3 regions of the Aeromicrobium sp. SORGH_AS_0981 genome follow, and region 3 is predicted to be linked to each of the others. Evidence: predicted binding sites of a transcription regulator. Region 3 holds the regulator's gene; each other region holds the start of a gene.

Region 1 (9,539 bases), 420 kb from region 3:
TCGTGCGTGCCGTCGCCGGCGTTGACCACGGCTCCCTTCGTCCAGGCCTCGTGCGCCAGGCGGTGCGGCGCACCTGACGCCCCGTGGCGGACGACGACCGCGTCGGCGCCCATCGCCTGCAGCGTCAGGGCGGTGTCCTTCAGGCCCTCGCCCTTGGAGGCGCTCGAGCCCTTGGCGGAGAAGTTGATGACGTCGGCGGAGAGCCGCTTGGCCGCCGCCTCGAAGCTGATGCGGGTGCGCGTGGAGTCCTCGAAGAAGAGGTTGACGACCGTCCGGCCGCGCAGCGTCGGGAGCTTCTTGATGGGCCGCTGCGCCACGCCGAGCAGCTCCTCGGCGGTGTCGAGGATGCGGACGGCCTCGTCGCGGCTCAGGTCGCCGGCGCTCAGCAGGTGCTTCACGCGACCCCTCCTCGGATCGTCACGGAGTCGGCCTGGTCGTCGACCTCGGCGAGCCGGACGCGCACCTTCTCCGCGAGCGACGTCGGCAGGTTCTTGCCCACGAAGTCGGCGCGGATGGGCAGCTCCCGGTGGCCGCGGTCGACGAGGACCGCCAGCTGCACGGCCTTCGGCCGGCCGAGGTCGGCGAGGGCGTCGAGCGCCGCACGGATGGTGCGACCGCTCATCAGCACGTCGTCGACGAGCACGACGGTGCGTCCGTCGACGTCCTCAGGGATCTCGGTGTGCTCCAGCGACCGCACCGGGCCGCTGTGCAGGTCGTCGCGGTACATCGTGATGTCGAGCGCACCGGCGGTGATCGTCCGGCCCTCGACCTCGCTCATGCGGGCCGCGATCCGGCGCGCGAGCGGCACGCCCCGGGTGGGGATGCCGAGGATGACGAGCCCGTCGGCGTCGCGGTTGCGCTCGAGGATCTCGTGGGTGATGCGGGTCAGCGCCCGCGAGATGTCGGTCTCGTCGAGGACCGTGCGACCGGCCTCGTCTGCGGCGGAAGCGCCGGGTGCCGGGTCACGCGTGTCAGGACCGGGAGTGCCGTCGGGCACGACCATGTCTGACCTCCTTCTCCGCCTCACGGGACGGTGGTTAAAGGACGTCGGATGGAACGGCTCGAGCCTAGCAGCGGTGGACCGCGAGCCGATCAGGGGTCGGGGGTGGTGGACAGGGCGCGGGTGCGGGCCTGGAGGTCGGCGACGAGGCGCTCCCGCTCGGGCTGCTCGAGGTCGTCACCGACCTGCACGGTCCAGCGCCAGCGGTCGTCCGTCCAGCCGGTCGTCACGGTTCCGCGCGCGGCGGGTCCCTCGTCGCCCTCCCCTGCATCCTCGTCGTCCTCCGCCTCCAGCGGGGCGCGCAGCACCGAGAGCCAGGCCGATGCGTTCCAGTGCAGCGAGACGACCTCCCCGTCGCCCACGACGTACGCCTCGGCAGTGCCCACGCTCCTCACGGAGAGGGCATCCAGACCGAGGTCGGCCACGAGCGTCGCCGTCGCCTCCCGGTTCCGCGCCACCACGGTCGCGACGTCCTCGGTCGCGTCCACGTAGCCCAGACCGCCGGGACCCGTGCTGAAGGAGCCTTCCCAAGCAAAGAGCTCGGGCGGGTGCGGGTCCACGACCGCCAGCTCCTCCCACCGGAAGTTGAGCTCGTACGCACCCTCACAGGCCAGGAGGCGACCGTCGCTCCCGTTGACGACGTACCGCACCTCGCCGACACCTTCCGGGAGGACGAGACGGACGTCCCAGGCATCGCGACCGAGGTACGTCGTGCGTCGGAGCGGAGCCGCGAACTCCGCGGGGCCGTGCCTCCAGTCCCCGGCGATGAGCCAGTCGACAGGTCGAGGGCGCGCCAGCACGGCACCGAACGGCGCGTGCATCTCACCGAGCCCCCGGCCAACCTGCTGCGGCACGCCGTCGTCGGCCTCGTCGTGGTGGAAGAGATATCCCACCTCGTCACCCTGGATGCTCCTCGGGCGGCCGGACTCGTCGTCGACACGCCACCGATGGGCGTGCTTGCGGACGCGGAAGCGCGTGAGCTCCTCGGACTCCTCGTCGAGACGGACCGCGAGCACGCCTTCGGTCGGCTCCTCGGCCGCCTCTCCCGCGACCATGCGGACGAGGATCTCCAGCCACTGCGCGTCGGTCATGGAGGAAGCGTCGCACGCCCGGGGGCCGCGGAGGCCGTGCACGAGTTCAGGACCTTCGCCGGGCGTCGAATCTGCTGTAATCCGAGGATGAAGGTGACCTCAGTGACTTTGTTTTCGAACATCTCTTCGGTATCATGAAGTCATGTCCAGCACTCAGCTCGCCGACCGGCTCGAGGCCGTCGCCGCCGAGCTGCGCGCCTACCCGACGTCTAGCGACGCGCTGCGGATCCTGCAGGGACTCTCGAACGCGATCGATGCGGAGAAGGTGGCGCTGGTCGCGGAGGTGGACGAGCATCGCGACTTCGAGGCCGAGGGCTGCTCGAGCCTGAAGAACTGGCTGCGTGACCAGCTCCACCTCGACGGCAGACAGGCGGGCCAGCTGGTCCGCTCCGGCCGGACGCTGCGGGACATGCCCGACCTGGAGTCACTCGCCGTCGAGGGCGCCGTCTCGCTCGACCATGTGGACGCGTTCGGCTACGCCGCCAGGCACATCGACCCGATGGTCGTCGAACGCTCGATGGACTGGATGCTGCGTCTGGCCGAGCGGGCCGAGCCGGTCCAGATCCGCAAGGCCGTCAAGAAGCTGCGTGCGACCGCCCACCCCGACGACCTCGACGAGGCCTGGATCAAGGGCATGGACCGCCACGACATCAAGGTCTCCGTCGTCGGCGACGGCGTCGCCGTGACCGGGTTCCTGCCCTTCGACACCGGCACCAAGCTCAAGACGCTCCTGCAGTCGCTGTCCGCACCTACCTGCGCCGAGGACGACCGACCCGTCGCCGAACGCCGCGTCACCGCCCTCGACCAGCTCCTGTCCGGCATCCTCGCCTCGGGCCTGCCGCAGGACAGAGGCGTGCGCCCCCACGTGGACCTGACCGCCGACCTCGCCCAGATCGCCCAGGACCCCGACCGAACCACCGGCGAGCTCGCCGGGTTCGGGACCATCGGCCCCGGCCAGCTGCAGCAGATGCTCTGCGACGCCGACCTCACCCCCATCCTGACCGCCGGCAGACACACCGTCCTCGACGTCGGCCGCACCCACCGCCTCGCCACCCCGGCTCAGCGCAAGGCGATCGTCACCCGGCAAGGCGGCACCTGCGCCGGCCCCGGCTGCAGAGGACCCGTGGTCCACGTCCACCACATCACCTACTGGTCCGACGGCGGCGCCACCGACCTCGCCAACCTCATCGGACTCTGCCCGAGCCTGGGGGTCCCCCCACACAAGGCGCGTAGCGGTGGGGGAGCACGCAGCAGCGCATCAAGGGTTCTTCACCATCGACCCCCACACCCACCAGACCCACCGCACCCTGCACACCCGACACGCCAGCCGCCGCACCCGCGCCGGCTGAGGCCCTGAAGAACGTCGGACCCCCGCCCCACACTGTCCCCATGACGGTCACCACCCGACCCGCCACCTCCTTCGACGACGTCCGCACGATGGTCGGACCCAAGCGGCCCGACGCGAACGTCTGCTGGTGCCTGAGCTACCGGCTCACGTCGTCGACGGAGAACCGCGAGCTCGTCGGCCCCGCCCGCGGCGAACGCGTCCGCGCCCTGATGGCCGAGGGTCCACCCGGTGTGCTCGCCTACGACGCCGACGAGGTCGTCGGCTGGGCCGCCGTCCACCCCCGCCGCGACACGTCCTTCGCCCGCAGCCGCACCATCCCCCACGTCGACGACCTCGACGTCTGGTCGATCTGGTGCATCCGCGTCCGCCCCGGCCACCGCGGCCAAGGCATCTCCCACGCGCTGCTCGCCGGAGCCGTCGACCTCGCCCGCGAAGCCGGAGCCCCCGCCGTCGAGGGCTACCCCGTCGACAACGCAGGCGCCAGGGTCGACCAGACCATGGCCTACGTCGGCACCAAGGCAGTGTTCGAGGCCGCCGGCTTCACCCAGGCCGCCACCACGACCTCCAGGCTCGCCGGCCACCCGCGCGTGCTCATCCGCCTCGACCTGACCTGACTGCTACTGCACCAGACCCTCGGACTTCAGCCAGTCCCGCGCGACGATGGCCGGGTCCTGGCCCTCGACGTCGACCTTGGCGTTCAGCTCGAGCATGACGTCGTTGGTCAGCTTCGGGAGCACCTGGGGCGAAGATCTCCTGCACCTCCGGGTGCTCCTCCAGGAAGTCCGTGCGGGCGACGAAGCTGAGGTTGTAGAGCGGGAAGAACTCCTTGTCGTCCTCGAGCACCCGCAGCTTCAGGCCCGGAATGCGGCCGTCGGTCGTGAACACCTCGCCGAAGTTGCAGGTGCCGCGCGCGGTCGCCGTGTAGATGACGCCTGTGTCGAGGTTCGTCACCTTCCCGAGGTCGGACTCGGTGAGCCCGTACGTCTTCAGCATCGGGACGAAGCCGTCGTCGCGCTTGGCGAACTCGCTCTCGACGCAGAACGTGCGCTGGTCCTTCGGCAGGTCCTTCAGCTGCGAGAGCTTGGTGATGCCGAGCTCCTCGCCCTTCTTCTCGTTGATCGCGAACGCGTACGTGTTGTTCATGGGGGCGTAGGGCAGCCAGGTCAGCCCGTTCTTCAGGTCGGCGTCGTAGACGGCCTCGTACTGCTGCTCCTCGCCCTTCACCGGCTTCTGGTTGCCGAGGTAGTTGATCCAGCCGGTGCCGGTGTACTCCGGGGAGATGTCGACGCGGCCGTCCAGCAGCGCCTGGCGGACGCCGAAGCTGCCGGGCGTGTTGCTGAGGTTCGTGACGTCGGCACCGGCCACGCTCAGCACCGTCGACATCATGTTGCCGAGCACGAGCTGCTCGGTGAAGTCCTTCGCCGCCACGGTGACCGGGACGCCCTCGAGCGACTTCACCGGCTTGATGGTGCCGGGCTCGGCACCCAGCACCGCGCCCGACGCCGACTGCAGGCCGCACCCGGCCAGCCCCAGGCAGGCCAGGGCGGCGACGGACGTGACGAGCTTCTTGCGCAGGTGACCTCGCACGTCAGCCCACTCCCTTCGGGGCGGCGGCGATCTCCACGAGACGCGCCAGCCAGTCGATGAACAGGGCCAGGGCTGCGACGAGGATCGCGCCGACCACGAGCACGACGTCCTGCTGCAGCTTGATGCCGGTGGTGATGAGGTCGCCGAGACCGCCACCACCAGTGAACGACGCCAGGGCCGCGGTGCCGACGATCAGCACCAGGGCGGTGCGGACGCCGGCGACGATGACGCGCAGCGCCAGCGGCAGCTCGACGCGCACGAGGGTGCCACCCGCCGAGACGCCCATCCCGCGCGACGCCTCGACCAGACGCTGGTCGACGCCGTCAAGACCGGTGACCGTGTTGGCCACGATCGGCAGGATGCCGTACACCGCGAGGGCGACGATCGCTCCCGTGGCGCCCACGTCGAAGAACACGGCGCCGAGGGCGATGAGGCCGATCGCCGGGGCGGCCTGCCCGAAGCCGGCGACGGTGATGATCGGCTTGGAGAAGCGTCGCATCGGACCACGCGTCAGGGCGATGCCGAGCGGGATCGCGACCAGGCAGGTCAGGATCGTCGCCACGACGCTGATGAACAGGTGCTGGCCGGTGAGGTCGAGCAGGTTGCCGACCGTCAGCGAGCGGCGCTCGACGTCGGTGACGTCCGCCGTGTTCACGTAGACCAGGCAGCCGACGACCGCGGCCACGACGACGAGCGGCTGGCCGATCCAGCGACCGATGCCCGGACGGTCGACGGTGACGGTCGGGGTCGCCGCCTCGCCCGCCGGGGCTGCGGTGGTGGCGCTCACGGCTGCACCGGGTCGGCGTCCGCGGCGCTGCTGCTGAGCTGCTGCATCGCCTGCATGATCGTCTCGACGCGGATGACGCCCTGGTAGACGTTGCGCCGACCCGTGACCACGACGACGCCGTGCGACGACGTGAGCATCTCGTCGAGCGCGTCGTTGAGGGTCGAGGCGGAGCTGACGGTCTCGAGCTCCAGGTCGCGCGACACGCGGTCCAGCGCACCGCCCCGCTCGAGGTCGCGGACGGAGACCCACCGCTGCGGTCGCTCCTGCGCATCGAGGACGATCACCCAGTCGCGACCCTTGGCGCGGGCGTCCTGCGCCGCCGCGGCCGGGTCGCCGCCGATGTGCGCGACGGCCGCCTCGTGCAGCTCGACGTCACGCACGCGGGTCAGCGTCAGCTGCTTGAGGGCGGCGCCGTGGCCGACGAAGCCCTCGACGAACTCGTTCGCGGGCGACGTCAGGATGGCCTCGGGCGTGTCGTACTGGACGATCCGCGAGCCGACGTCGAGGATCGCGATCCGGTCGCCGAGCTTCACCGCCTCGTCGAAGTCGTGCGTGACGAACACGATCGTCTTGCGCAGCTCCTCCTGCAGGCGGAGCAGCTCGTCCTGCAGCCGCTGGCGGGTGATGGGGTCGACGGCGCCGAACGGCTCGTCCATCAGCAGGACCGGCGGGTCGGCCGCCAGGGCCCGGGCCACACCGACCCGCTGCTGCTGGCCGCCGGACAGCTCCCTGGGGTAGCGGTCGCGGTACTGCTCGGGGTCGAGGTTCACGAGGTCGAGCAGCTCGTCGACGCGCGCGGCGACGCGGTCCTTCTTCCAGCCGAGCAGCCGCGGCACGATCGCGATGTTCTCGGCGACCGTGTAGTGCGGGAACAGCCCGGCACCCTGGATGACGTAGCCGATGCGGCGGCGCAGCTGGTCGGCGTCCTGGTCGGTGACGTCCTCGTCGCCGATGTAGATGCGACCGCTGGTCGGCTCGATCAGCCGGTTGATCATCTTCATCGTCGTGGTCTTGCCGCAGCCCGACGGGCCGACGAGCATGACGATCTCGCCGGCGGGGATCTCCAGCGTGACGTCGTCGACCGCCGCGCCGGACTGGCCCGAGTACTTCTTGGTGACGTTCTCGAGCAGGATGCGCTGCCCGTGCGACTGCTGCCCGGAGGCAGTGGTGGTCGTGGTGGTCTCAGACACGGATGCCCCTGGAGGTCGTGGCTCGGGTGAGCAGGTTGAGGACGAGGTCGAGCACCACGGCGAGGAGGATGATCCCGACCGTGCCCGCGACGATGGAGTACGTGGCGTTGGCGCCGCCGGTGCGCGAGATCCCCGAGAAGATGTAGCCGCCGAGGCCGGGCCCCAGCACATAGGCCGCGATCGCGGCGATGCCCATGAGCATCTGGCCCGAGACGCGGACGCCGGTCATGATGACCGGCCACGCGAGCGGCAGCTCCAGCCGTACGAGCGTGGCCATCCGCCCCATGCCCATGCCGCGCGCCGACTCCACGAGCGCCTGGTCGACACCGGTGAGACCGACGATCACGTTGCGCAGGATCGGCAGGAACCCGAAGAAGACGAGGGCGATGACCGAGGGCAGCACCCCGATGCCGACGACACCGACCAGCAGGCCGAGCAGCGCGTACGACGGGAGCGTCAGGCCGACGGACGACAGCGCCTGCGCCGCGGCGGTGCCCCAGCGGGACCGGTAGGCCAGCACGCCGAGCACGATCGCGAGCAACGTGGCCGCGGCCAGCGTCTGCACGACCAGGCTCAGGTGCTGGTAGGCCAGGAACGACAGGACCGACCATCGTTCGTGGACGAAGTCGAGGAAGCCCACACGTCACCTCTCGTCAGGACGGTGACGCAGGCAGGAGCCGTCGTCCACCGTCGCGGGTGCCTCGACGGTAACGAACCTGGCCGAAGGTGCAACTGCGCGTGACGGCGTCGCTGCGACGCGTGACGGGTCAGGCGGGGGTGGCGACCTCGAGGATGCGGCTGAGGAGGCCGCCGACGAACTTGGGGCTGTCGTCGGTGGAGAGCTCTGCCGCGAGCTCGACGGCCTCGCTGACGGCGACCGGTCCGGGCACGTCGTCGACGTAGACGATCTCGAGGACGGCGACGCGCAGGAGGTTGCGGTCGACACCCGGCATGCGGTCCAGCGTCCAGCCGCGCGAGTGCTCGGCGATGAGGCCGTCGATGTGCTGCTGGTGCTCCACGACACCCTCGACCAGCCGCACCGTGTAGGGGTTGACCGGCGGGTCGTTGGTCTCGCGCCGCGCCGCGAGGGTCCCGCCCAGGGGCAGCCCCTGGAGCTCGGACTCGAAGAGGATGTCGAGGGCGCGCTTGCGGTACTTGGTGCGCGCGCCCATCAGGCCTTCACGCGGCCGAGGTAGTTGCCGTCGCGGGTGTCGACCTTGACCTTCTCGCCGGTGGTGACGAACAGCGGCACCTGGATCTCGCGACCGGTCTCCAGGCGCGCGGGCTTGGTGCCGCCGCTGGAGCGGTCGCCCTGCAGGCCCGGGTCGGTGTGCTCGATGAGCAGCTCGACCGAGAGCGGCAGCTCGACGTAGAGCACGCGGCCCTCGTTGGTGGCCACGGTGGCCTCCTGGTTCTCCAGGAGGAAGTCGGGCGCGCTGCCCATGGCCTCCGGCGCGATCTCGAGCTGGTCGTACGTCTGCACGTCCATGAACACGTAGTTCGTGCCGTCGTTGTAGAGGTACTGCATGTCGCGCTTGTCGACGGTGGCCGTCTCGACCTTGGTTCCGGCGTTGAAGGTCTTGTCGACGACCTTGCCCGACTCGACGTTCTTCATCTTGGTGCGCACGAAGGCGGGACCCTTGCCCGGCTTGACGTGCTGGAACTCGATGACGGTCCAGAGCTGGCCGTCGATGTTCAGCACCATGCCGTTCTTCAGGTCGTTCGTGGTGGCCATCAGGCGATCTCCAGGAGCTCGGTGGTCAGGTCGGTCAGCACCTCGGGGGTGCCCGTGGCGGCCGGCGTGACGAGGACGGTGTCTTCGATGCGCACTCCCCCGCGGCCCGGGACGTAGATGCCCGGTTCCATGGTGAGGACGGTGCGACGCTCCAGTGTACCGACGTGCGCCGCGGCGATGAACGGGTCCTCGTGGATCTGCAGGCCGACGCCGTGGCCCAGGCCGGTGGTGAAGTGCTCGAGCCACCCGGCCTCGTCGAGGACGCCCCGCGCGACGGCGTCCGCCTCGGCCACGGGACGACCCTCGCGCAACGCGTCGACACCGGCGGCCTGGGACGCACGCACCGCGGCGTGGACCTCGCGCTGCCAGGCGTCGGCCGCGCCGAGCACGACGGTGCGCGTGCAATCGGCGTGGTAGCCGGCGACCCTGGCGCCGAAGTCGGTCTTGAGCAGGTCGCCGGGCTCCAGCACCCGGTCGGTCGGGTGGTGGTGCGGCACGGCGGCGTTCGGGCCCGAGGCGAGGATGGTCTCGAAGGCGACGGCCTCGGCGCCGAGCTCGAGCATGCGCCACTCGAGGTCGCGGGCGACGTCGCGCTCGGTCCGCCCCACCAGCGGACCAGCCCAGAGCGCCTCCAGCGCGGCCGCAGAGATCCGGCAGGCCTCACGCAGCGCCGCCACCTCCACGTCGTCCTTCGTCTCGCGCGCCCGCTCGACCACCCGGTCGGCGGCGACGAGCCCGACCCCGGGCGCGGCGTCACGCAGCGTCGCGTGGGCGTCGACGCTCAGCGTGTGCGTCTCGACG
Region 2 (9,539 bases), 1.7 Mb from region 3:
GGCCTGCAGCCGCTGCAGGTCGGCGGTGCGCTCCGCGAGCTGCTGCTCGGCGGTCGGCTCGGTCGGCTCGTCCTGCGACGCAGCCTCCTCGACGACCTCCTCCTCGCCCGTCGACACCTCCACGGCCTCGTCGGCCACTCCCGACCCGGAGGTCTCCGGGTCGGGAGTGGTGCCCTCGGGCTCGGACGTCACTTCTTCTCCTCGTCGTCGACGATCTCGGCGTCGACGACGTCGTCGTCGGAGTCGGTCGACTCACCGGCGGGAGCGTCGGTGCCAGCAGCCTGCTGCTCGGCGGCGGCCGCGGCGTACATCGCCTCGCCCATCTTCGAGCTCGACTCGCCCAGCTTGGTGACGGCCGCCTGGACGGCGTCGTTGTCGTCACCCTCGAGCGCCGACTTCAGCGCGTCGACGTCGGCCTGGACCTGCGCCTTCACGTCGTCGCCCACCTTGTCGCCGTTCTCGGCGATGAACTTCTCGGTGGTGTGGGCGAGCGCCTCGGCCTGGTTGCGGGTCTCGACGGCCTCGCGACGCTTGCGGTCCTCCTCGGCGTACTGCTCGGCGTCCTTGACCATCTTGTCGATGTCGTCCTTCGACAGCGCGCTGCCGCCGGTGATTGTCATCGACTGCTCCTTGCCGGTGCCACGGTCCTTCGCGGACACGTTCACGATGCCGTTGGCGTCGATGTCGAACGTGACCTCGATCTGCGGCACGCCGCGGGGCGCGGGCGGCAGGCCCGTGAGCTCGAAGGTGGCCAGCAGCTGGTTGCCCGCCGCCATCTCGCGCTCGCCCTGGTACACCTGGATCGCCACGGACGGCTGGTTGTCGTCGGCCGTCGTGAAGACCTCGCTGCGCTTGGTCGGGATCGTCGTGTTGCGCTCGATGAGCTTGGTCATGACGCCGCCCTTGGTCTCGATGCCGAGGCTCAGCGGGGTGACGTCGAGCAGGAGCACGTCCTTGACCTCGCCCTTGAGCACGCCGGCCTGGAGCGCGGCGCCCACGGCGACGACCTCGTCGGGGTTGACGCCCTTGTTGGGCTCCTTGCCACCGGTGAGGCTCTTGACGAGCTCGCTCACGGCGGGCATGCGGGTGGAGCCACCCACGAGCACGACGTGGTCGATGTCGCCCACCGAGATGCCGGCGTCCTTGACGACGTTGTTGAACGGCGCCTTGGTGCGCTCGAGCAGGTCGCTCGTGATCTTCTCGAACTCGCTGCGGCTGAGCGTCTCGTCGAGGAAGACGGGGCTGCCGTCCTGCACCGTGATGTAGGGCAGGTTGATCGACGTCGACGACGAGCTGGACAGCTCGATCTTCGCGCGCTCGGCGGCCTCGCGGATACGGGGCATGGCCATCTTGTCCTTGGTCAGGTCGATGCCCGTCTTGGACTTGAAGGTGCTGACGATCCAGTCGACGACCGCGTTGTCCCAGTCGTCACCACCGAGGTTGTTGTCACCGCTGGTGGCCTTGACCTCGATGACGCCGTCGCCGATCTCGAGCAGGGACACGTCGAACGTGCCGCCGCCGAGGTCGAAGACGAGGATCGTCTGGTCGTCGCCCTTGTCGAGGCCGTACGCGAGCGCGGCCGCGGTGGGCTCGTTGATGATGCGGCTGACGTTCAGGCCAGCGATCTCGCCGGCCTCCTTCGTCGCCTGACGCTGGTGGTCGTTGAAGTAGGCGGGGACGGTGATCACGGCGTCGGTGACCGACTCGCCCAGGTACGCCTCGGCGTCGCGCTTTAGCTTCTGCAGGATGAAGGCGCTGATCTGCTGCGGGTTGAACGACTTCCCATCGATCTCCGTCTTCCAGTCGGTGCCCATGTGGCGCTTGACGGAGCGGATGGTGCGGTCGACGTTCGTGACGCCCTGGCGCTTGGCGACCTCGCCGGCCAGGACCTCGCCGTCCTTCGCGAAGGCGACGACGGACGGGGTGGTGCGAGCGCCCTCGGCGTTCGCGATGACGGTGGGCTCGCCACCCTCCAGGACGGCGACGACGGAGTTCGTCGTGCCGAGGTCGATTCCGACGGCACGTGCCATGGTGGTTCCTCCTGCTGATCGGGTGCTGCGGGGTTCTGGAAGCTCTGGGGTCGTTGCCGGATCGCTGGCAACTGACTTGAGTCTGATCTTATCAACCTGGTCTCAGCGCGATCTATTCCGGTGGCGGCGGGCTTCGGACCCAAGAAAAGAACATCGATTCTTTATCGAACACCTTCTTGCTTGTTCGCGATTCTGCTCGGTAGAATGGCGAGAGAGACCAGGGGGAAGAATGGCCGTCACCGCACTAGAGACCGAGATGGTCGAGGCGTGCGTGCGGTCACTGGAGGGCGCGCTGGACGCCACGCCCACGTCGAGCTGGGCCGGCACGGACCCCGCGGTCGCGCGTGACCTGCTCACCCGCCTGGCCAGGGTCGAGGCGCGGATCAGCGCCCACACGATGGCCGCCGCCCGGGTGCTCGAGAAGGCCCGGCAAGCAGCGCGGGACGCCACACGCGGTGGTGCTGATGGCGCGGGTCCGGCCACGACGACCTCGACGGGCTCGACCATCAGCATCGACTTCGGCGGCGACCGGCACGGCGCGGCCGACCTGGTCAACACCGCCAATCGGATCGAGGAGCAGACCACCCACACCGAAGCCGCCCTCGCGGCCGGCGAGATCAGCACCAAGCAGGCCGACGTCATCGCTCGCGCGTTGGCCTCACTGCCCGACGACGTGCTCGACGCCCAGCGCCACACCTGCGAACGCACGCTGCTCAAGGACGCGCAGAAGCTCACCCTGAAGGACCTGCGAGCGCGGGCCCGACGCATCACCGACGCCTACAAGACCTCTGAGGATGGGGTCGACGCCGACGAGGACACCCTCCTGCGCCAGCAGGAAGAGCAGGCCCGCGCGAAGACCAGCTTCTCGATGTGGGACAACCGCGACGGCACCCACACCGGACGCTTCACCCTCCCCGAGGCGCAGGCCGTCATGCTCAAGACCGCCCTCGACGCCCTCGCCGCACCCCACCAGAAGGTCGGGACCGTCAACGCCGCCACCGGCGAGCACGACGAAGTGGGATTCGGCCAGTCCTACCCGCAGCGGCTCGGGCATGCCTTCGCCGCGTTGGTCGAGCTGCTGCCCGCGGACCGGCTGCCCTCCAACGGCGGCGTCAGCGCCGTCGTCACCGTCAACCTCGACCTGAGCACGCTGATGGGTGGGCTCAAGGCCGCCGGACTGAGTGATGGGACCAGGATCTCGGCCGAGCAGGCCCGCCGGCTCGCGTGCACCGCCCAGCTCGTCCCCATGGTCCTCAACGGCAGGTCACTCCCCCTCGACCTCGGGTCGGCGAACCGGTACTTCAACCAGTCGTCACGACGGGCCATGGAACGTAGAGACGGGGGCTGCACGGCCCCGGGGTGTGACCGGGACCCGAGGTGGTGCGAGAGCCACCACCTCACCCCACACGCGATGTCGAGAACCACCGACATCAGGGACGGCGCACTGCTGTGCACCTTCCACCACCACCGCGTCCACGACCAAGGCTGGGCCGGACGCATCAACCCGGCCGACGGACACGTCGAGTGGCGACCACCCGGATCGACCACCTGGCAACGCAACACCCGCTGGCGCCCCTGAGCACCATCCACTCCCGGCGCGTCGGATCCGGCGGCCCGCGGCTCAGAGCACGACGTCCGCCGTGGCGACCACGTCGGCCGTACGGTCGGGTCCGCCCTGGAACTGCCAGTACAGGTTCGTGTGCGCGACGACCTGGTCCGGCGGGGGTGCGCCGTAGACCGTGAGGTCCTCCGTGGTGTGCGCGTCGGAGACGAGCGTGACGTCGTAGCCCCGCACGAACGCGCCGTGCAGGGTGGCGCGGACGCACGCGTCGGTCTGGGCCCCGACCACCACGACGCGCCCGACACCGAGGTCGCTGAGGACGTCGCCGAGCCCCGTGGCCTCGAAGGCGTCGCCGTAGTCCTTCTCGATCCGCGGCTCGCCCTCCCCCGGCTCGAGCTCGGGCACCACCTGCCACCCGGCGGACCCGGACCTCGACGGGCCGCCGCCACGCAACGTGTCCTGCACCCACACGACGGGAACGTCAGCGGTCCGCGCCTCGTCCACGAGATCGCGGACGCGCGAGACCACGCCGTCACGGTCGTGCGCCTCGGCGACCACGTCGACCTGCACGTCGACGACCAGCAGTGCACTGCGGTGACGGCCTGGGAACTGGCTCATGCTCGGACGCTACGCCCGCGCGCCGACGTTTCCCACCCGTCTCGGCCGAGGATCAGACCTGGGACTGACGCTGGGAACGTCGCCAGCGCCTAGGGTCGCAAGGGTGAGGACGGAGCAGGAACGACGCCCCTGGCGGCTTGGACCACAGGCGGTGCAGTGGTTCGACGCCGCGCTCGTCGTCGGGCTGCTCGGCCTCACGGCCGTGACGTTCCTCGTCGGGCAGCCGCTCCACGTCACCGCGCTCAGCGCCCTGCAGGTGGCGCCCCTCGCGTGGCGACGCAGCCGACCTGCCACGACCTTCGCCCTCGTCTGGCTGTTCAGCGGCGTGCAGGCGCTCGTCTACGACTACCCCGCCATCGGGCAGCTCGCCTACCCCGTCGCGCTGTACTCCCTGGCGCGCTTCGGCCGCCCACGCGACGCCCGCGCCGGACTCGCCCTCAGCCTGGTCGCCACCGGTGTCGCCGCGTGGGTGTGGGTGATGGCCGGTCGCTACGACGACCCACCCCCCGGCGTCGTCCAGCCCGACCTGACCCTCATGACCTTCCTGCCCTACACGCTCACCATCGGCGCGATCGTCATCGCCTCGTGGGCCCTGGGCACACAGGCCCGGATCCGCCGCGCCTACGAGCAGGCCCTCATGGAACGCGGCGAGCGGATGGCCGAGGAGGCCGAGCAGCGGACCCGAGCGGCGGCAGCCGAGGAGCGCACCCGGGTGGCTCGCGAGATGCACGACGTCGTCGCGCACGGCATCACCGGCATGATCGTCCAGGCCGACGGCGCCCGCTACGCCGCGCAGCACGACCCCGAGGTCGCCGTCCGCACCCTCGAGACCGTCGCGTCGACCGGACGGGAGGCGCTCACGGAGATGCGACGCCTGCTCGGGCTCCTGCGTGGCACCTCGGACCCCGAGCTGGTCCCCCAGCCGGGGCTCGACGACCTGCCCCGCCTCCTGGCCGCCGACGTCGCGGCGGGCCGGGTGCGCTCCACCCTTCCGGACCCGGCACCGGCCGTGCCGGACGGCGTGGCGCTCACCGTCTTCCGGGTCGTGCAGGAGTCGCTCACCAACGTGCGCAAGCACGCCGGGGCCGACGCCACCGCGACCGTCGACGTCAGGCTCGACGGTCCCGACGTGCTCGTCGACGTGGTCGACGACGGCCACGGCGCCGCCCACCCGGCGGGGTCGGGCGGTCTCGGCCTGGTGGGCATGCGCGAGCGGGTGGCCGTGCACGGAGGCACCCTCGACGTCGGCCCGGCGCCCGGCGGGGGCTGGCAGGTGCGTGCGAGGATCCCCCGGTGAGCACCCCGATCCGCGTGCTGCTCGTCGACGACCAGCAGATGGTGCGTGCCGGCTTCCGGATGCTCGTCGACAGCCAGCCGGACCTCGAGGTGGTCGGCGAGGCGGGCGACGGGCAGGCCGCACTCGACCTGCTGACCGAGGTGACGGCCGACGTCGTGCTGATGGACGTGCGCATGCCGGTGCTCGACGGCGTCGAGGCCACCCGCCGCATCCTGCACGGGGACGCGCCGCCCCGGGTCATCGTGCTCACGACCTTCGACCTCGACGAGTACGCGTTCGCGGCGCTGCAGGCCGGTGCGTCGGCGTTCCTGCTGAAGGACGCCGCACCGCCCGACCTGCTGGCCGCGATCCGCGCCGTGCAGGCCGGCGACGCCGTCGTCGCTCCCTCGACCACCCGCCGCCTGCTGGACCACTTCGTGCAGCCGTCCGGGTCGCGCGCCGTGGTCAGCGGAGCGACCGCCCGCCGCCTCGCCGACGTCACCGACCGCGAGCGCGAGGTGCTCTCGCTCATCGCCCGCGGCCTCACCAACCCCGAGATCGCCGCGACGCTGTTCCTCTCGGAGGCGACGGTCAAGACCCACGTCGGACGCCTGCTCGCCAAGACCGACTCCCGCGACCGCGTCCAGCTCGTACTGCTCGCCCTCGAGGCGGGACTGGGCTAGCGCACAGCCCCTCCCGCTGGCCGCGCGTCAGACCCAGGGATGACGTCAGGACCATCCCGCGCTCCGACGACCGGAGGGGGTCGGGATCCATAGCGTCGTCGCCATGACGACCACCACCCACGCACCGATCGCGACGGCCGCCTCGGCCCGCGACCTCACCAAGACCTACGGCACGGGCGCCGCCGCCGTGCACGCCCTCGACGGCGTCGACGTCGACCTCGCGCCCGGACGGTTCACGGCCGTCATGGGACCGTCGGGCTCCGGCAAGTCGACGCTCATGCACTGCCTGGCGGGGCTCGACCGCCCCACCCGCGGCACGGTCACGGTCGACGGCGTCGACCTCACGCGGCTCGACGACGACCGGCTCACGCGCTTCCGCCGCGACCACCTCGGCTTCGTGTTCCAGGCGTTCAACCTGCTGCCGATGCTCACCGCCCGCCAGAACATCCTGCTGCCGCTCGAGCTCGCGGGCCGCCGCGTCGACGCGAACGTGCGCGACGACCTCGACACCGTCGTGTCCGTCCTCGGGCTCGGCGACCGGCTCGGGCACCGCCCCAGCGAGCTGTCGGGCGGGCAGCAGCAGCGGGTGGCCATCGCCCGCGCGCTCGTGAGCCAGGCGTCGATCGTCTTCGCCGACGAGCCGACCGGCAACCTCGACAGCGCCGCGTCGGCGGAGGTGCTGGCCTACCTGCGGCGCTCCGTGCGCGAGCTCGGCCGCACCGTCGTGATGGTCACGCACGAGATCGACGCCGCCGCCTACGCCGACGACGTCGTCGTGCTCGCCGACGGCCGGATCCGCTCGCACCTCGTGAGCCCGTCGCGTGCCGAGCTGGTCTCCGTGCTCGCCGGCAGCAGCCACCGGGACGCGTCGTGAGGACGGTCCTGCGCGCGTCGCTGCGCACCCACACCCGTCGATACGTCGCCGCGTTCGTGGCCGTCATGGTCGCCGTCGGCTTCGTCATCGCCACGAACGCCGTCGGCTCGGCCGCGAGGTCGGGCCTGTCGGCCGAGGTGGAGCACGCGTACCGCGGTGCCGACCTCGTCGTCGGGGCGGACTACGGACTCGACCGCAGCCAGGTGGCACCGGTGGAGCGCGCCGCGGCGGGCCAGGGGGCTGTCGCGGACGTCATCGGCACCGCGTTCACCACCGTCACCCGCGACGGGACGTCACTCGGCTCGGACACGTCGGTGTCGACCGTCAGCCTCGACCCCGCGCTGCGCCGGCAGACCGTCGTGTCGGGGCAGGCCCCGGCGGCCGACGGTCAGGCGCTCGTCGACCAGCGGACCGCGCAGGCGGACCGCATCCGCGTCGGCGACCGGCTCGTCATCGGCACGGACGGCGATCGGCGCACCGTGACCGTCGTGGGCGTCGCGAAGGCGACGACCTACCTGTCGGCCGACGTGTACGTGCCGTGGTCGACGCTGTCGGCCCTGCCCGACGCGCTGCCCGACGCCGTGGTCGTGGGCACCTCCGGCGACCCGACGGCCGTGGGCGCGGCGCTCAGCAAGGTCACCGAGGAGCCGGTGCGCACGCAGGGCGAGTACGTCGACGCGCGCGTGGTGACCCTGAACCAGGGGTTCGACGCCATCGGCATCCTGCTCCTGCTGTTCGCGACGGTGGCCGGCTTCGTGGCCGTGCTCGTCATCGCCAACACGTTCACCATCCTGTTCGCCCAGCGCACGCGCGACCTCGCGCTGCTGCGCTGCGTGGGCGCGACCCGCCAGCAGGTGCTGCGCTCGGTCCGGGTCGAGTCCGTCGCCGTGGCCCTGCTCGCGTCGGCGCTGGGCGTCGTCGCGGGAGTCGGGGCGGGCTATGGCATCGTCGCCGCGGTGCGTGCCCTCAGTGACGCCAGCACGCTGGGTGCGGTCGCACTGTCGCCCCTGTGGGTCGGGGGTGCGTTCGTCGGAGGGGTCGTCGTGACCGTGGCCGCGGCCTGGCTGCCCACCCGGCGGGTGGTCCGCGTGAGCCCGCTCGCGGCACTCCGTCCGCACGACGCGGACGTGCTCAGCCGCGCCGGCGCCGCCCGCGTCGGTGTCGGCGTCGCCGTGGTCGCCGCCGGGGCCGCGGCCCTGGCCGTCGCGGTGAGGACGTCGACGCTGCCGCCGCTGCTGGTCGGCGGCATGGTGACCTTCACGGGGGTGCTGCTGCTGGGACCGGTCCTGGTCCCGGCGCTCCTGCGGCTGGCCGGACGCCTGCTCGGCGGGACCGGCCTGGCCACCCGGCTGGCGGCCGCGAACGCCGTCCGCAACCCGCGTCGCAGTGCCGCGACCACGGCGTCGCTGCTCGTCGGCGTCACGCTCGCGACGGCCGTGCTGACCGGCATGGCGAGCGCTCGCGGCGCCCTCGACGACGAGCTGAAGGTGCAGTACCCCGTCGACGTCGCGCTCACCGGCTCCTCGGCCCTGCCCGACGACGCGCTCGACCGGGTCGACCGGCTCGACGGCGTCGACCAGGCGAGCCTCGTGCCTGGGGTGCGGGCCGAGCTGCCGGGCGCGGGCGTCGTGCCGGTGCTGGTCCCGGGCGGCGCAGCGCGGGAGCTGACCCGCGACCCGTCCACCGTCGAGGCGCCACGCCGCACGCTGTTCATCCCTGGCGCCGTCGCGACGACGATGGCCGACGGGGTCCCCGAGCGGCTGCGGCTCACCCGCGACGGACGCAGCGTCGAGGTGGCCACGCGGGTCGTCGGGAGCGAGTGGGGCTCGGCCGTGGTGGCCGGACCGGGGGTCGTCGAGGCCCTCGGGGGTGGCGCGACGCCGCAGGCCGTGTGGGTCCGCGCCGACGACGACGCCGACAGGGTGCGCCTCGCGGGCGAGGTCGGTGCGGTGGCGCGGGAGCTCGACCTGGGCGTCTCGAGCACGCTGGACAGCCGCGCGTCGATCGAGAAGCAGCTCGACGTGCTCACCTGGGCGGTGCTCGGTCTGCTGGGGATCTCGGTGGCGATCGCGCTCGTCGGCATCGCGAACACGGTGGGGCTCTCCGTGCTCGAGCGCGGTCGGGAGCACGCGCTGCTGCGGGCGCTCGGCCTCACCCGCGGGGAGCTGCGTCGCATGCTCGCGGCCGAGGGACTGCTGCTCGCGCTGGTGGCTGCCGTGCTCGGCACCGTGGTGGGCGTCGCGTTCGGGTGGGTCGGCACCGTCTCGGTCGTGACGGCCGCGGTGCAGGACGTCCCGCTCGTGACGCCGTGGGGGCGAGCTGGCCGCCGTGGTCGGCATCGCCGCCCTGGCCGGGCTGCTGGCCTGCGTCGTGCCGGCCCACCGCGCCGCGAAGATCGCTCCTGCGGAGGGTCTCGTCCTCGACTGAGTGAGCCCCCCGACCCGCTGAGCGTGACGTTTCGGGCCCTGTCCCGGGGTTTTCGGGCCGCAAACGTCAC
Region 3 (9,539 bases):
CGGTCGTCGTCGACGAGGCGCACGAGCTGGCCGCCCGGGTCACCCAGGCGGCGACCGCCGACCTCGACCCGGCCATCGTCGAACGGGCCGCACGGCGCGGGCGGCCCTACACCGACGGGGAGACCGACGACCTCAGCGACGCTGGCGACGCGCTCGCAGCCGCTCTGGCCGGCGTCCAGCCGGGACGGATCGACCACGTCGTCGACGAGCTGCACGAGGCGCTGGCGCGCGTGCGCGACGCTGCACGCGCCTGCCTCTCTGCGTTCCCCCGCGAGAAGGTGGAGGTCGAGGGTGACGCCGCACGGCAGCAGGCCAAGGCCGGACTGGAGGAGATCCGGCTGGTCGCCGACCGGATGGCCTCGCTGCGGGAGACCGAGGTGCTGTGGATGTCGGATGCTCGCGGCCCGGTGCTGCACGTCGCACCGATCGACGTCTCGGGAAGCCTGCGCGACAAGCTGTTCGAGGAGAAGACCGTCGTCCTCACCAGCGCCACGCTGACCGTCGGTGGCGGCTTCGAGCCGGTGGCCGCCTCCGTGGGCCTGTGGCGCGACGATGCGGACCGGTGGACCGGCCTCGACGTCGGCTCGCCGTTCGACTACCGGCGGCAGGGCATCCTCTACGTCGCCAAGCACCTGCCTCCGCCGGGACGCGACGGCATCACCGACGCGCAGCTCGACGAGATCGCCGACCTGCTCGAGGCCGCCGGCGGTCGCACCCTCGGGCTGTTCTCCTCACGTCGCGCTGCGGAGGCCGCGGCCGAGGGCGTCCGCACGCGGCTGCCGGGCCGGGAGATCCTCTGCCAGGGCGACGCGCACCTGTCGGAGCTCACGCGCCGGTTCGCCGCCGAGGAGGAGACCAGCCTGTTCGGCACGCTGTCGCTCTGGCAGGGCATCGACCTGCCGGGCGACACCTGCCGGCTGGTGGTCATCGACCGGGTGCCCTTCCCTCGCCCCGACGACCCGCTGATGAGCGCCCGTCAGCGACTGGTCGAGAAGCGGGGCGGCAACGGATTCATGAGCGTCGCCGCGGCGCACGCCGCGCTGCTCCTGGCCCAGGGGGCGGGGCGGCTGATCCGGCGCACCGACGACCGTGGGGTGGTTGCGATCCTCGACCCCCGCATCGTCACGGCGCGGTACGGCAGCTTCCTGGCGGCGTCGCTGCCGCCGCTGTGGCGTACGACCGACCGCGACGCGGTGCTCGGCGCGCTGCGCCGCCTCGACGACTGAGCCTGGAACGCATACAGGCCCCGTCCCTCGGTGGGGGACGGGGCCTGTGTGCGTGAGAGGACGACCAGGAGCACTCAGAGACGGCGCAGGACCGTCGTGACCTTGCCCAGGATCGTGGCGTGGGTGCCGTCAATGGGGGAGTAGTCGTCGTTGTGCGGGAGCAGCCAGACCTGGCCGTCCTTGCGCTGGAAGGTCTTGACGGTGGCCTCGCCGTCGAGCATGGCGGCGACGATCTCGCCGTTCTCGGCGACCGGCTGCTGACGGACGACCACGTAGTCGCCGTCGCAGATCGCGGCGTCGACCATCGAGTCGCCCCGGACCTCGAGGAGGAACAGCGTGCCGTCGCCGACGAGGGTGCGGGGGAGGGGGAAGATCTCCTCGACCTGCTCCTCGGCGAGGATCGGGCCGCCGGCAGCGATCCGCCCGACCATGGGAACGTAGGTGGCCTCGGGGCGCTGGTCGCCGAAGCCCGTCTCGTCCACGACGGAGTCGTCGGCCGAGCTGAGCGTCCGTCGGGCCTTGACGACCTCGGGCAGGAAGATCTCGATCGCGCGGGGACGGTTGGGGTCGCGCTTGACGTAGCCGAGGCGCTCCAGCACCCGTAGCTGGTGCGCCACGGACGACGTGCTGGCCAGCCCGACGGCGCCGCCGATCTCGCGCATGCTCGGCGGGTAGCCGCGCTGCTCGATCTGGTCGCGCATGAAGTGAAGAATCTTCTGCTGACGTCCGGTGAGACCGGTCATCTCGTCGACCGGGCCGTCGGGGAGCTCGCGCACGGAGTTGCGTGAACCCTTCGGGCGACCGCGGCGCGGGCCCTCGCTGGACGGGTCGACAGCGTCGTCGGCTGGGGTGTCGTCGCTCATGGGGACCACGCTAGACCTCTGGGAGGACGTTTACAAACACATGTTCGACAGCGTGTCGCTGTTCGAACAGGGCGTCCTACGGGGTCTTCGACGTGGCCGCGCGCCGTGGAGGATGGGGTGCGAGCTGGGTGCGGTCGGTCACGTTCGAACATTTCTTCGCATGACTTCTGCCTGGAATAGCAGTGATGATCGAGCAGAGATCGACATCGTGTTCGACAGGGGGCTGCTTTTGTCGGCACCTTCCCCTACAGTCGTACACGTGTTCGATCGAACATCTGTTCGCCGGATTCGCTGAGCAACCGCCCGCGGAGGACCGACGTTCGAATGACATCGGCAGGCGTTCGATCGACACACCAGACCTCGCACGATCCTCTTCCTTCCCCGGAGGCCCCCATGAGCACCATCTCGATCACCACGTACGACCGTCGCACCCTGCGTCGTCCCGCCGTTGCCGCTCCCGTCCGGCTGACCCGCCGTGGTCGCCTGGTGCTGGTGCTCGCGGTGATCGCCGCCCTCGCCGTGGGCGCGGTCGTGCTCGGCTCCTCGACGGTCGCCACCGACGAGGCCGGCGCCGTGCCCGCCACGCGCGTCGTCACCGTGCAGGAGGGGCAGACCCTCTGGCAGATCGCCGCCGAGGCCAACCCCGAGGGCGACGTGCGCGACACGGTCGACGACATCATGCGCATGAACTCCCTGCCCAGTGCCGGTGACCTGCAGCTGGGCTCCGACCTGGCGGTCCCGGTCTACCAGTGACCTGGCCGTCCGGCACCGCGCGTCGGGCACCATGGGGGCATGGCTCCCGGACCTGACGCGCACCCCCTGGTCGTCCACGTCGTCGCCGACGCGACCGACCGCGACGGCGGGCACGTGCTGGAGCGGCTCGAGGAGCTCGGCGCCGAGATCGACTGGCTCGACCGCGACGACCTCCCGCCGCACTGGGACGCCGACGGCGTCGACCTGCTGCTCTTGCTCGGTTCGGAGCGCTCCGCGCACGACCCGCGGTGGGAGGCGGTCGTCGAGCGGGAGTCCGACATGGTCCGCGTCGCCGTCGGCACTGGCACGCCGGTGATGGCGATCTGCTACGGCGCGCAGCTCGCGGCACGAGCCCTCGGAGGCACGTCGTATCGCGGCGACGGGGCCGAAGCGGGCTGGAAGCGGATCGACACGATCGACGAGGTGCTCTGCCCGGAAGGCCCCTGGGCGCAGTTCCACCAGGACGTGCTGGCGCCACCGCCGACCTCGACGGTCCTCGGCCACTCCTGGTTCGGGCCGCAGTGCTTCGTCGACGAGGCCTTCGGCGGACGGGTCATCGCCTGGCAGTTCCACCCCGAGGTCACGACTGCGACGTTCGCCCGCTGGGTCGACGAGGACGCCGCCCTCGTCCGCGCGGAGGGCTCGTCCCCGAGCGAGCTGAAGCGTCAGGCGCTCGCCAACGCCGTGCGGAGTCGCCGGGCCGCGCACGACCTCGTCGACGCCGCTCTCGCCTACCTGCGCGTGCGGACCATCTAGGCCTCCGAGTCAGGAGGTCGCGACGTTGAACAGCCAGGCCACGCCGAACGTGTCGTTCAGCAGGCCGAACTCGTCACCCCACGGCGCGGGAGCCAGCGGCACCACGACCTCGGCGCCCTCGCTGAGCCCGGTGAAGTAGTCGCGCAGGCGCTCGTCGTCGCCCGTGAGCGCGATGTTGATGGCGGTGCCCATCGCGGGGTCGTCGCCACCGGGAGGCGTGTCGGAGGCCATGATGTCCAGCCCGGCGTCGGACACGAGGTGGCCGTGCATGACCAGGTCGGCGCGGGAGGGGTCGTCGCTCATGCCGTAGTCGCCGAAGGTGGCGATCGTCAGCTCGCCTCCGAGGACGGAGTGATAGAACTCCAGCGCCGCGCGCGACTGGTCGCGGAAGTTGAGGTACGGGTTCAGGCGGATGGTCATCGCACCATCCTGCTCGCTCTTGTTCCGAGATGGAACAGAACGGCCGGATCCGGTGACGAGCGGCCCCGCGACACGCCCTCCCGGTGGCCGTGCTGGTCGTGTCACAGCGCCCTGACCTGCGCAAACGCGACCCGCACGGATTTGTCGGGGCAGATGTGTTGACTGGCTTGCACGACCTTGTGCCGAGGCGTACCGTAGCCACTACATCTAGTGATTACATCGATGTAGTTCTCCACATCTAGTCCCACAGAGAACGCCGAGTTACCCACAGGAATGGCGGGGAATCCACCGGGAATCCCCAGTTCCGTCCCCAGGTCGGCCAGTCCCGACCGACCCCATCAGCCCACGGAGAGGAGAGCACGATGAACTGCCCCTTCTGCAAGGACGGCGACACCCGCGTGCTCGACTCGCGCGTGGCCGACGATGGCGGCGCCATCCGGCGACGTCGCGTCTGCGGGCACTGCCAGAAGCGGTTCACGACCATCGAGCAGATGCAGCTCACCGTGCTCAAGCGCTCCGGCGCCACCGAGCCGTTCAACCGCGAGAAGGCCGTCGCGGGCGTCCGCAAGGCGTGCAAGGGTCGCCCCGTCTCCGACGACGACCTCGCACGTCTCGGCCAGCAGGTCGAGGACGCACTGCGCGAGAGCGGGGCGGCGGAGATCGCCGCCGACGAGGTGGGGCTGGCCATCCTCGAGCCGCTCAAGTGCCTCGACGAGGTCGCGTACCTGCGGTTCGCGAGCGTGTACAAGGCGTTCGACTCCGTCGACGACTTCGCCGCCGAGATCGCCGAGCTCATGGCTCGGGCGGCCGACGGGGAGCTCGCCGAGCACACGGCCCACCGCGACGACCCCCGCGAGCACGACAGCACCACGCAGCACCCCTGAACCGCTGCTCGTCCCGCGGGACGAGCGGACGTACGACAGCAGCACGGCCTGAGCCTCGGGCCCACCCTTTTACACACCCTCAGCGAGACCACAGGAGCAATCTCATGACGGAGACGGTCGACGGATCGACGAGCCGGGCACAGTCCGGACGCGCGCGTGCACGCAAGGGCAAGGCCCTCAGCATCGAGCGCGTGTACACCACCGAGGGCGTGCACCCCTACGACGCGGTGACGTGGGAGCGTCGCGACGTCGTTCAGACCAACTGGAAGACCGGCGAGACCGTCTTCGAGCAGCGCGGCGTGGAGTTCCCCGACTTCTGGAGCGTCAACGCGTCCACCATCGTCACCACGAAGTACTTTCGTGGCGCCGTGGGCTCGCCCGAGCGTGAGCAGAGCCTGCGCCAGCTGCTCGACCGCGTCGTGCTCACCTACACGAAGGCGGGCAAGGAGCACGGCTACTTCGCCACCGACGCCGACGCCGAGGTCTTCGAGCACGAGCTGACCCACATGCTCCTGCACCAGGTGTTCAGCTTCAACAGCCCCGTCTGGTTCAACGTCGGCACGTCGAGCCCGCAGCAGGTCAGCGCCTGCTTCATCCTCGCCGTCGACGACTCGATGGACTCGATCCTCAACTGGTACCGCGAGGAGGGTCTGATCTTCAAGGGTGGGTCGGGCGCCGGCCTCAACCTCTCGCGCATCCGTTCGTCGAAGGAGCTGCTCCGCTCCTCCGGCGGCACCGCGTCCGGTCCGGTCTCCTTCATGCGCGGCGCCGACGCGTCCGCCGGCACCATCAAGTCCGGCGGTGCGACGCGCCGTGCGGCCAAGATGGTCGTCCTCGACGTCGACCACCCGGACATCGTCGAGTTCGTCGAGACCAAGGAGCGCGAGGAGGAGAAGATCCGCGTGCTCCGCGACGCGGGCTTCGACATGGACCTCGGTGGCGAGGACATCACCAGCGTCCAGTACCAGAACGCCAACAACTCGATCCGCGTCGACGACGCGTTCATGCGCGCCGTCGAGGAGGGCACCTCCTACGGCCTGCGCGCCCGCACGAGCGGCGAGGTCATCGAGGAGATCGACGCGAAGGAGCTGTGGGGCAAGGTCGCGAAGGCCGCGTGGGCCTGCGCCGACCCGGGCATCCAGTACGACTCCACGATCAACGACTGGCACACCACGCCGGAGACGGGGCGCATCACCGCCTCGAACCCGTGCTCGGAGTACATGCACCTCGACAACTCCAGCTGCAACCTCGCCAGCCTGAACCTGCTCAAGTTCCTCTCCGAGGACGGCACGACGTTCGACGTCGAGCGGTTCGTCAAGAGCGTCGAGCTGATCATCACGGCGATGGACATCTCGATCTGCTTCGCCGACTTCCCGACCGAGGCGATCGGCGAGACCACGAAGGCCTACCGTCAGCTCGGCATCGGCTACGCCAACCTCGGCGCGATGCTCATGGCCTCGGGCCTGGCCTACGACTCCGACGGCGGCCGTGCGCTCGCCGCGTCGATCACGTCGCTGATGACCGGTGTGTCCTACCGTCGCTCGGCCGAGCTGGCCGGTGTCGTCGGTCCGTACGACGGCTACCAGCAGAACGCGGCGCCGCACACGCGCGTCATGCGCAAGCACCTCGCGGCGAACGACGACATCCGCACGATGCACTCGATGGACATCGCCGTGCAGCGCGAGGCCACGAAGCAGTGGGCGGACAACCTGAAGATCGGCGAGAAGAACGGCTGGCGCAACGCCCAGGCGTCGGTGCTCGCCCCGACCGGCACCATCGGCTTCATGATGGACTGCGACACGACGGGCATCGAGCCCGACTTCTCGCTGGTCAAGTTCAAGAAGCTCGTCGGCGGCGGCTCGATGCAGGTCGTCAACCAGACCGTCCCGGTCGCGCTGAAGAAGCTCGGCTACACGGGCGAGACCATCGAGGCGATCATGGAGTACATCGCCGAGAAGGGTCATGTCGTCGACGCTCCCGGCCTGAAGACCGAGCACTACGAGGTCTTCGACTGCGCCGTCGGTGACCGCGCCATCAAGCCCATGGGCCACGTGCGCATGATGGCGGCGGCCCAGCCGTTCCTGTCCGGCGCGATCTCCAAGACGGTCAACATGCCGGAGACGTCCACGGTCGAGGAGATCGCCGACGTCTACTTCCAGGGCTGGAAGCTCGGCCTGAAGGCGCTCGCCGTCTACCGCGACAACTGCAAGGTCGGCCAGCCGCTGTCCTCGCAGAAGAGCCAGGACGACAAGACGTCGGCGTCGGCCACCGAGGCTGCGCCGGAGGTCAAGACGGTCGTCGTGGAGAAGCCGATCCGTCGTCGTCTGCCGAAGTCGCGCACGTCGATCACGACGTCGTTCAGCGTGGGTGGCGCCGAGGGCTACATGACCTCGGGTGCGCACGAGAACGGCGACCTGGGCGAGATCTTCCTGAAGCTCGGCAAGCAGGGCTCGACCCTGTCGGGCGTGATGGACGCCTTCTCGATCGCCGTGTCGATCGGCCTGCAGTACGGCGTGCCCCTCGAGACGTACGTCTCGAAGTTCACGAACCTGCAGTTCGAGCCGTCGGGCCTGACGGACGACTCCGACGTCCGGATGAGCAAGTCGATCATGGACTACGTCTTCCGCCGCCTGGCGCTGGACTACCTCGACTACGAGACCCGCTCGGCGCTCGGCATCCACTCGGCCGAGGAGCGTCAGCGCTACCTCGACACGGGCAGCCACCAGCCGATCAGCAAGGGCTCGACGGCCGCTGAGCTGGTCGAGACCGAGCCGGAGACCCTGAAGCAGGCTGCGACGGCCGAGGCCGCCGCCACCCCCGCCGCGGACGTCACCGCGGAGCAGGCCCAGGCCGACACGGCCAAGCCCGCCCCGCAGACGGCCCACACGTCGGCCGAGCTCCTCGAGGTCATCACCGGCTCCGCAGTCGACTCGCCCCTCTGCATGACCTGCGGCACCAAGATGCGCCCCGCCGGCTCCTGCCACGTCTGCGAGGGCTGCGGCAGCACCAGCGGCTGCAGCTGATCCGTGCAGCGTCGTTCGGCCCGGCATCACGATGCCGGGCCGAACGACGCTCTCATCGAAAGAACTGATCATGGCCACCCGAGCAGACCTGCCTCAGTACGTCATCGAAGCTCTTGATGTCCTGGGAGGTCGTGGCACCGTCCTCGACGTCAGCAAGGTCGTCTGGGCTCGTCACGAGGACGATCTGCGTTCCTCGGGTGACCTCTTCTACACCTGGCAGTACGACCTCCGCTGGGCCGCTCAGAAGCTCCGCAACACGGGCATACTCGAGAAGGTCGACGGTGACCGCAGTGGCGTATGGACCATCGCCCGTTCCTGAGCGCCGCATCCCGGGTGCGTCGTCCGCCGACGTCAGCCGGCGGATGGCGCGTCAAGCTCGTCGTGACACACGGCCCGAGATGGTGGTCCGAAGGGCTCTGCACGCGGCGGGGCGCCGCTTCCGGGTGCAGATACGAGTGCCCGGACGTGCTCGCCGAACCATCGACATCGCTTTTCCGCGACAGAAGGTCGCTGTGTTCATCGACGGATGTTTCTGGCACCGCTGCCCCTTGCACGCGACGTCGCCGGCCGCCAACGGCGAGTGGTGGGATACGAAACTGGCTGCGAACGAGGTACGAGATCGCGACACGGATCTCGTACTCGAGGAGAACAACTGGGTTGTCCTCCGGTTCTGGGAGCATGAGCCCACCGACTCGGTGGTCGCCGAGATCGAGCGACACCTGCAGGACAGGACGTGAGTGTGAAAATCGCAGCGACGACCGCACTGACCATGGTGGATCTCTTCGCGGGCTGCGGCGGCATCACGTCCGGATTCATGCGGACCGGTCAGTTCCGGCCCATCGGTGCCGTCGAAATGGACCGCGAGGCCGCGGCGACCTACGCGCAGAACTTCGGCGAGCACATTCACGTGGGTGACATCGCGGGCTGGGTCTCGGGTTCGCTGCCCTCGGCGGACGTCGTCGTCGGAGGACCTCCGTGCCAGGGCTTCTCACAGCTCGGCAAGCAGGACCCGCTCGACGTGCGCAGCGGCATGTGGGGCCATTACGTGACCGCGCTCGAAGCGATTCGGCCGACGTACTTCGTCATGGAGAACGTCCCGCAGTTCCTGAAGTCTCCCCAGTTCGAGGAGTTCAGCCGTCAGTTCGGTGCGCGGGGGAGGCTCTCTCGGTACCGACTGGACCCTTACATCCTCGATGCCTCGCTCTACGGAACGTCTCAACGCCGACGTCGGGCAGTCGTGATCGGTTCATTGAAGGACACCGGCCCCGTGCTGTTCCGGGCGGCGTCCCGACCGTCGACCGTGCGGGAAGCGTGGGTCGACCTGCCTACGAAGGTCGACACGATCGATCTGCCTCAATCCTTCGTGGAGGTCAACGGCGGAACAGTGCAGGGAGCGTTCAAGCTGCGCGATCTCCACTTCACCCGTGTCCCGACGGACCTCTCCATGGCTCGTTACCGAGCGATCCCACCAGGAGGCGATCGCCGTGACCTTCCGGACGAGCTCAAGGCCCCGTGTTGGCGACGGCACACCCGGGGATCGGCCGACGTCATGGGCCGGCTCTCTCTCGACAAGCCCTCCGTCACGATCCGCACCGAGTTCTTCAAGCCGGAGAA

The links. Region 3 encodes LexA, which represses DNA repair genes until DNA is damaged. Its sites were predicted from a motif close to TCGAACANNTGTTCGA; they were not measured.
Positions count from the first base shown of each region.
Region 1: the regulator LexA is predicted to act here: its motif matches at 2,206-2,221, upstream of QE370_RS12915 (DUF222 domain-containing protein).
Region 2: the regulator LexA is predicted to act here: its motif matches at 2,195-2,210, upstream of QE370_RS06300 (DUF222 domain-containing protein).

Region 1 is NZ_JAVIZD010000001.1:2,557,640-2,567,178, reverse strand. Features, by position in the region: partial or broken gene QE370_RS12930 (aspartate carbamoyltransferase catalytic subunit) at 1-398, opposite strand, end outside; gene pyrR (bifunctional pyr operon transcriptional regulator/uracil phosphoribosyltransferase PyrR) at 395-1,003, opposite strand; gene QE370_RS12920 (hypothetical protein) at 1,093-2,091, opposite strand; gene QE370_RS12915 (DUF222 domain-containing protein) at 2,234-3,448, shown strand; gene QE370_RS12910 (GNAT family N-acetyltransferase) at 3,481-4,053, shown strand; gene QE370_RS18220 (glycine betaine ABC transporter substrate-binding protein) at 4,057-4,149, opposite strand; partial or broken gene QE370_RS18215 (glycine betaine ABC transporter substrate-binding protein) at 4,238-4,822, opposite strand; gene QE370_RS12900 (ABC transporter permease) at 5,028-5,813, opposite strand; gene QE370_RS12895 (betaine/proline/choline family ABC transporter ATP-binding protein) at 5,810-7,003, opposite strand; gene QE370_RS12890 (ABC transporter permease) at 6,996-7,643, opposite strand; gene nusB (transcription antitermination factor NusB) at 7,771-8,175, opposite strand; gene efp (elongation factor P) at 8,175-8,738, opposite strand; gene QE370_RS12875 (Xaa-Pro peptidase family protein) at 8,738-9,539, opposite strand, start outside.
Region 2 is NZ_JAVIZD010000001.1:1,228,840-1,238,378, reverse strand. Features, by position in the region: gene QE370_RS06310 (nucleotide exchange factor GrpE) at 1-192, opposite strand, end outside; gene dnaK (molecular chaperone DnaK) at 189-2,030, opposite strand; gene QE370_RS06300 (DUF222 domain-containing protein) at 2,260-3,609, shown strand; gene QE370_RS06295 (isochorismatase family protein) at 3,652-4,209, opposite strand; gene QE370_RS06290 (sensor histidine kinase) at 4,313-5,506, shown strand; gene QE370_RS06285 (response regulator transcription factor) at 5,503-6,168, shown strand; gene QE370_RS06280 (ABC transporter ATP-binding protein) at 6,272-7,042, shown strand; gene QE370_RS06275 (hypothetical protein) at 7,554-7,814, opposite strand; partial or broken gene QE370_RS18170 (FtsX-like permease family protein) at 7,726-9,270, shown strand.
Region 3 is NZ_JAVIZD010000001.1:2,976,080-2,985,618, reverse strand. Features, by position in the region: gene QE370_RS14755 (ATP-dependent DNA helicase) at 1-1,226, shown strand, start outside; gene lexA (transcriptional repressor LexA) at 1,301-2,089, opposite strand; gene QE370_RS14745 (LysM domain-containing protein) at 2,483-2,842, shown strand; gene QE370_RS14740 (glutamine amidotransferase-related protein) at 2,882-3,598, shown strand; gene QE370_RS14735 (VOC family protein) at 3,608-4,018, opposite strand; gene nrdR (transcriptional regulator NrdR) at 4,381-4,902, shown strand; gene QE370_RS14725 (vitamin B12-dependent ribonucleotide reductase) at 5,007-7,925, shown strand; gene QE370_RS14720 (hypothetical protein) at 7,996-8,244, shown strand; gene QE370_RS14715 (very short patch repair endonuclease) at 8,207-8,662, shown strand; gene QE370_RS14710 (DNA cytosine methyltransferase) at 8,665-9,539, shown strand, end outside.